2 regions of the Spirillospora sp. NPDC052242 genome follow, and region 1 is predicted to be linked to the other one. Evidence: riboswitches for the same ligand, from Rfam matches in the RefSeq annotation. Region 1 holds a riboswitch; the other holds the start of a gene.
What was found. A riboswitch is a leader RNA that binds a small molecule or an ion and turns the genes downstream of it on or off. The one in region 1 is predicted to bind thiamine pyrophosphate.

Region 1 (5,581 bases):
CGATGAACCCCGAAGTACGGCGCGCGGTCGCGCCGGACCTCAAGCCGGACCCCGAATGGACCGCCCCCAGTCTGGGAGCGGTCCATTGTTCAGGTCCAGCGAATTACTCTTGAGGTCTCCGTTAAGGAACGCTACATCGAGGCGAGTCCCTCGAACGGCGACGACGCCTGCGCGTACCGGCGCTTCGGGATCCGCCCGGCCAGCCGCGCGAGCCGCCCGCCCTCCACCGCGTGCCGCATCGCGGCGGCCATCGTCGCCGGGGACTGCGCGCGGGTCACGGCCGTCGCCAGCAGCACCGCGTCGCAGCCCAGCTCCATGGCCAGGGCGGCGTCGCTGGCCGTGCCGAGCCCGGCGTCCAGGATGACCGGGACGCCCGCCCGCTCGACGATCAGCTCGATGTTGTGCGGGTTGCGGATGCCGAGGCCCGAGCCGATCGGGGAGCCCAGCGGCATCACCGCCGCGCACCCGACCTGCTCCAGCCGCCGCGCCAGGACGGGGTCGTCGTTCGTGTACGGCAGCACGACGAACCCGTCGTCGACGAGCTGCTCGGCGGCCTCGACCAGCTCGATCGGGTCGGGCAGCAGCGTGTGCTCGTCCGCGATCACCTCGAGCTTCACCAGGTTCGTGCCGAGCGCCTCGCGGGCGAGCTTGGCGGTCAGCACCGCCTCGCCCGCGGTGAAGCAGCCCGCGGTGTTGGGCAGCACGCGGATGCCGCACTCCGCGAGCACGTCCAGGACCGAGCCGCGCGCCGCCGGGTCCACCCGCCGCATCGCGACCGTGGTGAGCTCCGTCCCGGACGCGGTGAGCGCCTCCCGCAGCACCTGCATGCTGGGCGCGCCGCCCGTCCCCATGATCAGCCGCGAGCCGAACTCCTCGCCCGCGATCACCAGCGCGTCGTCCCGCGCCGCCGTCTCGTTCGTCCCGTCGTTCACCGTCAGCCTCCCTGCACGGCGGTCAGCACTTCCAGGCGGTCGCCGTCGCGCAGCGGCGTCGCCTCCCAGGACGCCCGGCGGACGACCTCGTCGTTCAGCGCGGCCGCCACACCGGACGGCGCCGCGCTCACGGCCGCGACGGCGGCGGCCACGCTGGTGCCCTCGGGCAGCTCGCGCGGCTCGCCGTTGACGATGACCTTCATCGCTTCACCTCGGAGAATCGATCGGGGGAGAACGGGCGGGCGACCTCGGGCACCGGGTCGCCGAGCAGCGCCGCGGCCAGCACGTCCGCCGAGACCGGCGCGAGCAGCACGCCGTGCCGGAAGTGCCCGGTGCCGAGGACCAGCCCCGGCACGTCCGAGGCGCCCATGACCGGGGCGTTGTCGGGGGAGCCGGGCCGCAGCCCGGCCGTGACCTCGACGAACTCCAGCTCGGTGACGCCGGGGATCAGCTCGCGGGCGTCCCGCAGCAGCTCCCACAGCCCGCCGGCGGTCACGCGGGTGTCGAATCCGAGCTCCTCCTGCGTGGCGCCGAGGACGATCTCGCCGCCGTCCGCGCGCGGCACCAGGTACACCGGCGAACCCTTCACCAGCCCCCGGACGCACCGCCGCAGGAACGGCACTCGGGCGCGCAGCCGGATCACCTGGCCCTTGACGGGACGGACGGGCGGGACGGTCCCGGCGGGCAGGCCCTCGAGGTCGCCCGACCAGGGCCCCGCGGACAGCAGCACACGGTCGGCCCGCAGGACGGTCCCGTCGTCCAGGCGGACGCCCGCCGCCGCGTCCCGCTCGACGACCACGCCCGCCGCGCGGCGCCGCACGACCCGCACGCCGGACCTCTCGCACGCCGCCAGCAGCGCCGCGGCGAGCCGGCGCGGGTCCACGGACCCGTCGTGCGGGGCGAGCAGCCCGCCCCGGACGCCCGGCGCCAGCATCGGCTCCCGCTTGCGGCACTCCCGCCCGGTGAGCGCCTCGACGGGGAGGCCGAGGCTCTCCTGGAAGCGGCGCAGGTCGTCCAGGACGGCCAGGTCGTCGGAGTCGAACGCGACCTGGAGCAGGCCGTCGTTCCGGTACCCGGTGGCGGTCCCGGTGAGCTCCTCCAATTCCGCCACGAACGCGTCGTAGCGGTCGCGGGACGCGAGGTTGAGCCGCAGCAGCGGCTCCTCGCCGTAGGCCAGCTCGCTGACGGGGGTGATCATTCCCGCCGCGACGGACGTCGCGCCGCTCGCGGGCGCGGGATCGACGAGGGTCACCGTGCCGCCCCGTCCGGCCGTCCGCCACGCCGCGGCCAGGCCGACGATCCCGGCCCCGATGACGACGATCTCCATGCGCGCTCCCTTCGCCGGCATGATCCGGATCAGGTCAGGCGGTCGGCGGCCCGTTCAGCCGCCCTCTCAGCCCGGTCGCACCGGACTCCCGCGGGTGTTCTGGGTGTTCTTCCCCCACTTTACGGCCGCTGTGACGCACATGACCGTCTGGACAGGTGTCCAGGCAAAAGCGGCCCCATTAGGGTGAGCGCCATGGAGAGGCTTGTTGTCGTGGGTGGCGGGCTGGCCGGCGTGCGCGCCGTGGAGGCCCTGCGCAGGAAGGGGTACGAGGGCGCGCTCACCCTCGTCTCGGCCGAGCGGCACCGGCCGTACGACCGGCCGCCGCTGTCGAAGGCCGTCCTCGCGGGCGACTCCGACGACACCACCGTCGACGCCGACTGGGACGCCCTGCGCTGCGAGCTCCTCCTCGGCGAACGGGCCACCGCGCTGCGCCCCGGCGCGCCCGGACGCGGCGGCGTCGTCGCCACCACGGCCGGCGACCTGCCCTTCGACGGCCTGGTCATCGCCACCGGCGCGGCCCCGATCACGCTGCCCGGCGACGGCCGCCAGCACGTCGTCCGCACCATCGAGGACGCCCGCGAGCTGCGCGGCCTCCTCGTCCCGGGCGCCCGCGTCGCGATCGTCGGCGCGGGCTGGATCGGCGCCGAGGTCGCCACCACCGCCGCGAAGAAGGGCTGCGCGGTCACCGTCGTCGAGGCCGCCGACACGCCCCTCGCGAACGCCCTCGGCCCCGAGGCCGGCGCCCTGACCGCCCGCTGGTACGCCGAGGCCGGCGTCGAGCTGCGCACCGGCGTGAAGGTCGCCGAGGTCGACGAGCGCGGCCTCGTCCTCGCCGCCGACGGCGCCCCCGGCCGCATCGACGCCGACGCGGTCGTCGTCGGCGTCGGCGTCCGCCCCGACCTCGGCTGGCTCGCCGGCTCCGGCCTCCTGCTCGAACGCGGCGTCGTCACCGACGCCGCCTTCCGCACCTCCCACGAGGGCGCCGAACCCGGCGCCCCCGGCGAGCACCGCCCCGACATCGTCGCCGTCGGCGACTGCGCCGCCTGGTGGTCGTCCCGCTACGGGCGCCGGCTCCTCGTCGAGCACTGGGACACCGCCCTCAACGCCCCCGAGATCGCCGCCGCGACACTCCTCGGCGAGGACGCCGCCTACGACGCGGCCCCGTACTTCTGGTCCGAGCAGTTCGGCCGCATGGTCCAGTACGCCGGGAACCACGCGGCGTCCGAGCGGATGATCCGGCGCGGCGACCCGGACGGCCCCAAGTGGGCCCTCGCGTGGCTCACCGGCGACCGCCTCGACGCGATCCTCACCGTCGACCGCCCCCGCGACCTCGTCCAGGCCCGCCGCGCGATCGCGTCCGGCGCGTCCGTCGACCCCGCCCTCCTCGCCGACCCCGACACCCCCGTCCGCCAGGCCGTTCGCGCGTAGCGGAGCGTCCTGGCGAAACAGGTGGTCGTCGAGGGGGTTTGCCGGTTTCGAAGGCGTGGTAGCAAGGGGGCGTGACGCAGATGCACGCAACCGTTGAAAGCGCACTCGACCCCCGGACCGACGCCCTCGCCGGCGAGTGGCTCACCCTCCCGGAGACCGCCGAGCGGCTCGGCATCAAGACCAACCGGATCAAGCAGCTCATCAGCGAGCGCAAGCTGCTGGCGGTCCGCCGCGAGGGGGAGCCGATGGTCCCGGCGGCCTTCGTCCACGAGGGCCAGGTGATCAAGGGGCTGTCCGGCACGCTCACCGTGCTCTCCGACGCCGGCTACAGCGACGTCGAGACCGTCCGCTGGCTGTTCACCGCGGACGACACGCTGCCCGGCACGCCGGTCGAGGCGCTCACCGAGAACCGGGGGACCGAGGTGCGGCGCCGCGCCCAGGCCCTGGCGTTCTGACCGTCCGCCCATCGGGGGTCACGCGCGCGCGTGGCCCCCGCAGCACTGCCCCGGAAGGAAGTCCTCCCCACCGTGTCCAGGCACCTGCCCTCCGACCGCGCCGTGGCCCTGCGCGCCCGGCTCGACCGCGCCCGTCTCTACCTCTGCACGGACGCGCGGGAGGAGCGCGGCGACCTGCCCGGGTTCCTGGACGCCGTCCTCGCGAACGGCGTCGACATCGTGCAGCTCCGGCAGAAGGGCCTGGAGGCGCGGCAGGAGATGGCGTACCTGGAGGTGTTCCGGGCCGCGTGCGAGCGGCACGGCGCGCTGCTGGCCGTCAACGACCGCGCGGACGTCGCCCACGCCGTGCGCGCGGACGTGCTGCACCTCGGGCAGGACGACCTGCCGGTGCCGGCCGCGCGGGAGATCGTCGGGGGCGACGTGCTGATCGGCCGGTCCACGCACGCGGCGGAGCAGGCGGCGGCCGCGGCGGCCGAGCCCGGGGTCGACTACTTCTGCACCGGGCCGACGTGGCCCACGCCGACCAAGCCCGGACGCCCCGCGCCGGGCCTGAAGCTGCTCGAGTACACCGCCGGGGAGCGGTTCTCCCGGCCGTGGTTCGCGATCGGCGGCATCGACCTCGGGAACCTGGAGCAGGTCCTGGCCGCCGGGGCGCGCCGCGTGGTGGTGGTGCGGGCGATCACCGAGGCGGACGACCCGGGCGCCGCGGCGGCCGAGTTCGCGCGGCGGCTCGCCGCCGTGTGACCCGCCCGTGTGATCCGCCCGTGTGACCCGCCCGTGCGGGCCGTCCCGTGCGTCCGTCCGGTGTGACGGCCCGCACGGTTCGCGGCGATGCGGCATGCCGCACAATGGGGATCATGGGACCCGACGACGAGCGGCCGGTCGACCTCGACGACGAGTTCGACGTCCTGCCCGACCAGACGTCCGACGACACCGACACCGGCTGGGGCGAGTGGCGCGGCGGCGACGACGACTCCCGCCTGCTGGAGGAGCGCCCGCCGCACTGGTGAGCCGCCCGGCGCCCTACAGGATGCCGAGGACGAACCCCGCCGTCATGACGACGGCGAGCGCGATCATCATGCGCCAGCGGTAGCGCGGGATGCGGGTCGGGCGCGGCTTGGGCGCCGGGGCGCTGCCCTCGCGCAGCGCCCGGACGAGCCGCCGCGCGGACGGCCGGGCCTGCGGGTTCTTGTCGAGGCAGCGGGCCGCGAGGTCGCGCAGCGGGCCGTCGAGGTCGCCGAGGTCCGGCGGCCGGGACGTCACCCGGCGCATCACCGCGGCGTTCGGCCCGGTGCCGAACGGGGGCCGGCCGGTGGCGGCGAACACCATCGCCGCGCCCCACGCGAAGACGTCCGCGGCCGGGCCGACGGGCTCGTCCTCGATCTGCTCGGGGGCCATGTAGGCGGGGGTGCCGAGCGGGCCGGTGGTCAGCGGCGTCG
Region 2 (5,581 bases), on a different contig from region 1:
GCCGGCGGCCCGCCCCGGCCCCGGAAACCGCCCCGCGGACGGCCGCGGGCCGGGCCCGGCGGGAGCGTGGACGCCCCGCGCCGGACCCGGCCCGCGGACCAGGTCAGGAGCCGTTCGGCGCCTGCCCGCCGCTCGTGACCGGGAGGTACACGCGTCCCCCGGCCGCCTTGAACTCGCCCGCCTTCTCCCGCATCCCGGCGGCGATCGCCTCGTCGCCGTCCAGGCCGCGCTCGTCGGCGTACCGGCGGACGTCCCGGGTGATCTTCATCGAGCAGAAGTGCGGGCCGCACATCGAGCAGAAGTGCGCGGTCTTCGCCGGGGCCGCCGGCAGCGTCGCGTCGTGGAAGGCCCGCGCGGTGTCGGGGTCCAGCGACAGGTTGAACTGGTCCTCCCAGCGGAAGTCGAACCGGGCGTCCGACAGCGCGTCGTCCCACGCCTGCGCGCCCGGGTGGCCCTTGGCGACGTCCGCGGCGTGCGCGGCGATCTTGTAGGCGATGACGCCCGCCTTGACGTCGTCGCGGTCGGGCAGCCCGAGATGCTCCTTCGGCGTGACGTAGCAGAGCATCGCGGTGCCGTGCCAGCCGATCATCGCGGCGCCGATCGCCGAGGTGATGTGGTCGTAGCCGGGCGCGATGTCGGTGGTCAGCGGCCCGAGCGTGTAGAACGGGGCGCCGTCGCACCACTCCTGCTGCAGGTCGACGTTCTCCTTGATCTTGTGCATCGGGACGTGCCCCGGGCCCTCGTTCATGACCTGGTTGTCGTACTCGGCCGCGATGCGCGTCAGCTCGCCCTGGGTGCGCAGCTCCGCGAACTGCGCCTCGTCGTTGGCGTCGGCGATCGAGCCGGGCCGCAGCCCGTCCCCGAGCGACCACGTGACGTCGTAGGCCGCGAAGATCTCGCACAGCTCCCGGAAGTGCGTGTACAGGAAGTTCTCCTCGTGGTGCGCCAGGCACCACGCCGCCATGATCGACCCGCCGCGCGACACGATGCCGGTCTTGCGGCGCGCCGTCAGCGGGACGTACCGCAGCAGCACGCCCGCGTGGACGGTCATGTAGTCGACGCCCTGCTCGGCCTGCTCGATCACGGTGTCGCGGAAGACCTCCCAGGTCAGCTCGGCCGGGTCGCCGCCGACCTTCTCCACCGCCTGGTACAGCGGGACGGTCCCCACCGGGACGGGCGAGTTCCGCAGGATCCACTCGCGGGTGGTGTGGATGTCGCGGCCCGTCGACAGGTCCATGATCGTGTCGGCGCCCCAGCGGGTCGCCCACGTCATCTTCTCCACCTCGTCCTCGATCGAGGACGCCACCGCCGAGTTCCCGATGTTGGCGTTCACCTTCACCAGGAAGTTCCGGCCGATGATCATCGGCTCGATCTCGGGATGGTTGACGTTCGCCGGCAGCACCGCGCGGCCCGCCGCCAGCTCGTCCCGGACGAACTCCGGCGCGACGCCCTCGCGCAGCGCGACGAACTCCATCTCGGGGGTGATCTCCCCGCGCCGCGCGTAGGCGCGCTGGGTGACGGCCCCGCCGGACGCCCGGCGCGGCCGCCGCACGGGGAACGCCGCGCCCTCCCGCAGCGGATCGCCGGACCGGCGCCCGTCGTCCTCGGGGCGCGCGGCGCGCCCGTCGTAGGCGGCGGTGTCGCCGCGCTCGGCGATCCACGCGTCCCGGAGGGCCGGCAGGCCCCGGCGGACGTCGGTCTCGAAGGCGGGGTCGGTGTACGGTCCCGACGTGTCGTACAGGACGACGGCGTCGCCGTTGGTGAGCGGCACCTCCCGCATCGGCACCCGCACGTCGGGCCGGGAGCCCTGCAGGTACGTCTTCCGGGCGGCTGGAACCACGGATTCGTTCACGACTCGATCTCTCCCTACGCCGGCATTACCCGGTCAGGTTCATGCGGTCAGCGGCCGTGCCAGCCGCTATCTCAGCCCGGTTCGCCGGGCCCCCGCGTCGGTCGTGATCGACGGTAACCCCCACCGCCCCGGTTGCCGCAACCGGGGTGAGTGGGGTAGACGCGCGCGTGCCGTCCCCGATCGACGGGGACGGCACGCGCGTCCGGGATCGGTGACGGCCCGGGGCCGCCGGCGTCCTACACCGCCGCCGGCGCTCCTCCCGCCGTCACGCGGGGCGGGTCAGATCAGGCCCTGGGCGAGCATCGCGTCGGCGACCCGCTCGAAGCCGGCGATGTTGGCGCCGACGACGTAGTCGCCGGGCGCGCCGTACCGCTCGGCGGTCTCGAAGCAGGTGTCGTGGATGTCGCGCATGATCCGCGCCAGCTCGTTCTCGACCTGCTCGAACGTCCAGGACTCGCGGCCCGCGTTCTGCCGCATCTCCAGCGCGCTGACCGCCACGCCGCCCGCGTTCGCCGCCTTCCCGGGCCCGAACGCCACGCCGGCGTCCTGCAGGATGTGGACGGCCTCGGGCGTCGTCGGCATGTTCGCGCCCTCCGCCACCGCCTTGACCCCGTTGCGGACGAGGATCCGGGCGGACTCGGCGTCCAGCTCGTTCTGGGTCGCCGACGGCAGCGCGATGTCGGCCGGGACCTCCCAGACCCGCCCCGCCGGGACGAACCGGGCCGAGGCGCCGCGCAGTTCGGCGTAGTCGGAGACGCGGCCCCGGTCGACCTCCTTGACGTGCTTGAGCAGGTCGAGGTCGATGCCCTTCTCGTCGACGACGTAGCCGCCCGAGTCGGACACGGTGATGACGTTCGCGCCGAGCGCCTGCGCCTTCTCGATCGAGTAGATCGCGACGTTGCCGGAGCCGGACACCACGACCTGCTGCCCGTCGAGGTCCTCGCCGCGCCGCTTCAGCATCTCGGCGGTGAACAGCACGCTGCCGTACCCGGTCGCCTCGGTGCGGCCCGCGGAGCCGCCCCAGCCCTGCCCCTTGCCGGTGAGGACGCCGGCCTCCCAGCGGTTGGTGACGCGCCGGTACTGGCCGAACAGGTAGCCGATCTCGCGGCCGCCGACGCCGATGTCGCCCGCCGGGACGTCGGTGTGCTCGCCCACGTGCCGGTACAGCTCGGTCATGAACGACTGGCAGAACCGCATGATCTCGTCGTCGGACCGCCCGTGCGGGTCGAAGTCGCTGCCGCCCTTGCCGCCGCCGATGCCGAGCCCGGTGAGCGCGTTCTTGAAGATCTGCTCGAAGCCGAGGAACTTCACGATGCCCAGGTTCACCGTGGGGTGGAACCGCAGGCCGCCCTTGTACGGGCCGAGCGCGCCGTTGAACTCGACGCGGAACCCGCGGTTGACGTGCACCCGGCCGGCGTCGTCCTGCCACGGCACGCGGAACATGATCTGCCGCTCGGGCTCGATCAGCCGCTCGATCAGCCTGCTCGCGGCCAGCCGGGGCCGCGCGGACAGCGCGGCGGGCAGCGACTCGAGCACCTCGTGGACGGCCTGGTGGAACTCCGGCTCGCCGGGGTCGCGCCGCAGCACGCCGTCGTAGGTCTCCTCGAGCGCGGCCAGGACGTCGGGCGAGCCGGGCAGACGGGGGGACAGGGGCATGTGGTGGTTCCTTTCGGCGAACGATGATCGTGCGGGTGACGCCGGCGACCGAGACGTTCACCTCCCGCGGCCCCATTGCCGGGACGCCACGGCCTCAAGCGGCCTTCTCACTCTAAAACGTGATCGCCGTACGCAGGACGCTGCTACGCTGTCTCGTTTGCCAACATCTGCGCCGTCAGGGACATTCCACGCCGATCCGCCGCTCAAACCCGGCGTCCCGCGTCCGGAGCGGGCCGGATGCGCGCCCCGCCGGCGGTCGGGGAAGATGGTCGCGTGGTGACCCTCTCCCGGCTCGGCGGACTTCCGAAGCGCCTCGCGGGCGGCGGGACCGACGCCGGCGGCGGGATCGCCGCGCGCGACGCGGTCCTCGCGCTGCTGCTGGCGGCGGCGGCCGTCGCCGCGGCCCTGGCGTGGCCGGGCGTGCGGCCCCTCGACGCGCCCGGAGCCGTGCTGCTCGCCGCCGCGCACCTCCCGCTGGCCGTCATCCGGCGCCGTCCGGCGCCCGGGCTCGCGGCCCTGGTCGTCCTGGCGGTGCCGTACCACCTGCTGCAGTACCAGCACCACGCGCTCGTCCCGGCCGAGGTCGTCGCGCTGTTCGCCTACGCCGTGTACGGGCGGCGCGTGCGGGTGGTGCTGGGCGTGGTGGCGTCCCTGCTGACGGTCTGCGTCGTCGGGATGGCGATGCGGGCCGGCGGGAGCGGCGTCCGCGAGCAGATCGCGGTGATCGAGGCCGTCGTCGCGGTGGTGATCGCGGTGCAGGTCTGGCGGTCGCACCGGACCAGGCTCGCGGCGATCACCGAGCGCGCCGAGCGGGCCGAGCGGACCCGCGAGGAGGAGGCCCGGCGCCGCGTCGCCGAGGAGCGGCTGCGCATCGCCCGCGACCTGCACGACCTCCTCGCGCACAGCATCACCGTGATCGGGGTGCAGGCCGGCGCCGCCGCCCACCTCGTGCGCGGGGACCGGCCGCTGGACCGCACCGAGCTGGCCGACGCGCTCGCGTCCATCGCCGCGACGTGCCGGGACGCCCGCGTCGAGCTGCGCGGCACCCTGCAGGTCCTCCGCGGGACGGACGCGCCCGTCTCCGGGCGGCCGCCCGGGCTGGACGGGATCGGCGAGCTGGTGGCGGCCGCCCGCGGCGGCGGGATCAGGGTGACGTTCGTGGACGAGTCGGCCGGGCCCGGCGGGGAGCGCCCGCCGTCCGACGTGGGCGTCGCGGCCTACCGGATCGTCCAGGAGGCGCTCACCAACGTCGTCAAGCACGCGGGCGCGGCGTCGGCCGACGTGAGCCTCACCCGCGCCGACGGCGCCCTCGTCGTGCGGGTCGCCGACGACGGGCGCGGCCTCAGCGCGGGCCCGTCCGGGAACGCCCCCGGCGACGGCGAGGGCGGTTCCTCCGGGTTCGGCGTGCTCGGGATGATCGAGCGGGCCCGCAGCGTCGGCGGGACGCTCGACGCCGGTCCCGCTCCCGGCGGCGGGTTCGCGGTCACCGCGGTCCTCCCCGCGGGCCGCCCGGTCCCCTCCGCCGACGCCTCGGCCGACGCCCCTTCCTGACCTCGGCGGACGCTCCGCGCGACGTAACCGCGCTCACATGATCCGCGTCGGGGTCTTTCCAAGGTTGACCTGTAAGGTCAACATCAAGGGCATGGGGGAGGCGAGCGCGCCGGTGAGCACGGAGACGGGGACGACGTCCGAGGCGGCCGAACGGGTCCTCACGGTGCCCAACGTCCTCAGCATGGCGCGGCTCGTGGGCGTCCCGCTGTTCCTGTGGCTGGTCCTGATCGAGGCCGACTGGTGGGCGCTCGGCCTGCTGGTGGCGGCCGGGCTGTCGGACTGGCTGGACGGCAAGCTCGCGCGGGCGCTCAACCAGACGAGCAGGCTCGGCATGGTCCTGGACCCCGCCGCCGACCGGCTCTACATCCTCGCCACCCTCGTCGGGCTCACCATCCGCGAGATCATCCCGCTCTGGCTGGTCGCGCTGCTGGTCGCGCGCGAACTCGCGATCGTCCCGATCGCGCCGCTCGTCCGGCGGCTCGGCTACAACGGCACGCTCCCCGTCCACTTCATCGGCAAGAC

Region 2: another riboswitch for thiamine pyrophosphate. It lies ahead of thiC (phosphomethylpyrimidine synthase ThiC); the one in region 1 lies ahead of thiO (glycine oxidase ThiO).

Annotation. Positions count from the first base shown of each region.
Region 1 covers NZ_JBFAUZ010000007.1:156,872-162,452, reverse strand. Annotated here, with positions in the region: gene AB0L25_RS08185 (thiazole synthase) at 132-932, opposite strand; gene thiS (sulfur carrier protein ThiS) at 935-1,135, opposite strand; gene thiO (glycine oxidase ThiO) at 1,132-2,259, opposite strand; TPP riboswitch at 2,249-2,361, opposite strand; gene AB0L25_RS08170 (NAD(P)/FAD-dependent oxidoreductase) at 2,452-3,687, shown strand; gene AB0L25_RS08165 (Rv2175c family DNA-binding protein) at 3,768-4,142, shown strand; gene thiE (thiamine phosphate synthase) at 4,215-4,886, shown strand; gene AB0L25_RS08155 (hypothetical protein) at 5,000-5,152, shown strand; gene AB0L25_RS08150 (serine/threonine-protein kinase) at 5,166-5,581, opposite strand, start outside.
Region 2 covers NZ_JBFAUZ010000060.1:11,463-17,043, forward strand. Annotated here, with positions in the region: gene thiC (phosphomethylpyrimidine synthase ThiC) at 104-1,852, opposite strand; TPP riboswitch at 1,844-1,958, opposite strand; gene gdhA (NADP-specific glutamate dehydrogenase) at 2,132-3,508, opposite strand; gene AB0L25_RS35410 (sensor histidine kinase) at 3,782-5,059, shown strand; gene clsA (cardiolipin synthase ClsA) at 5,151-5,581, shown strand, end outside.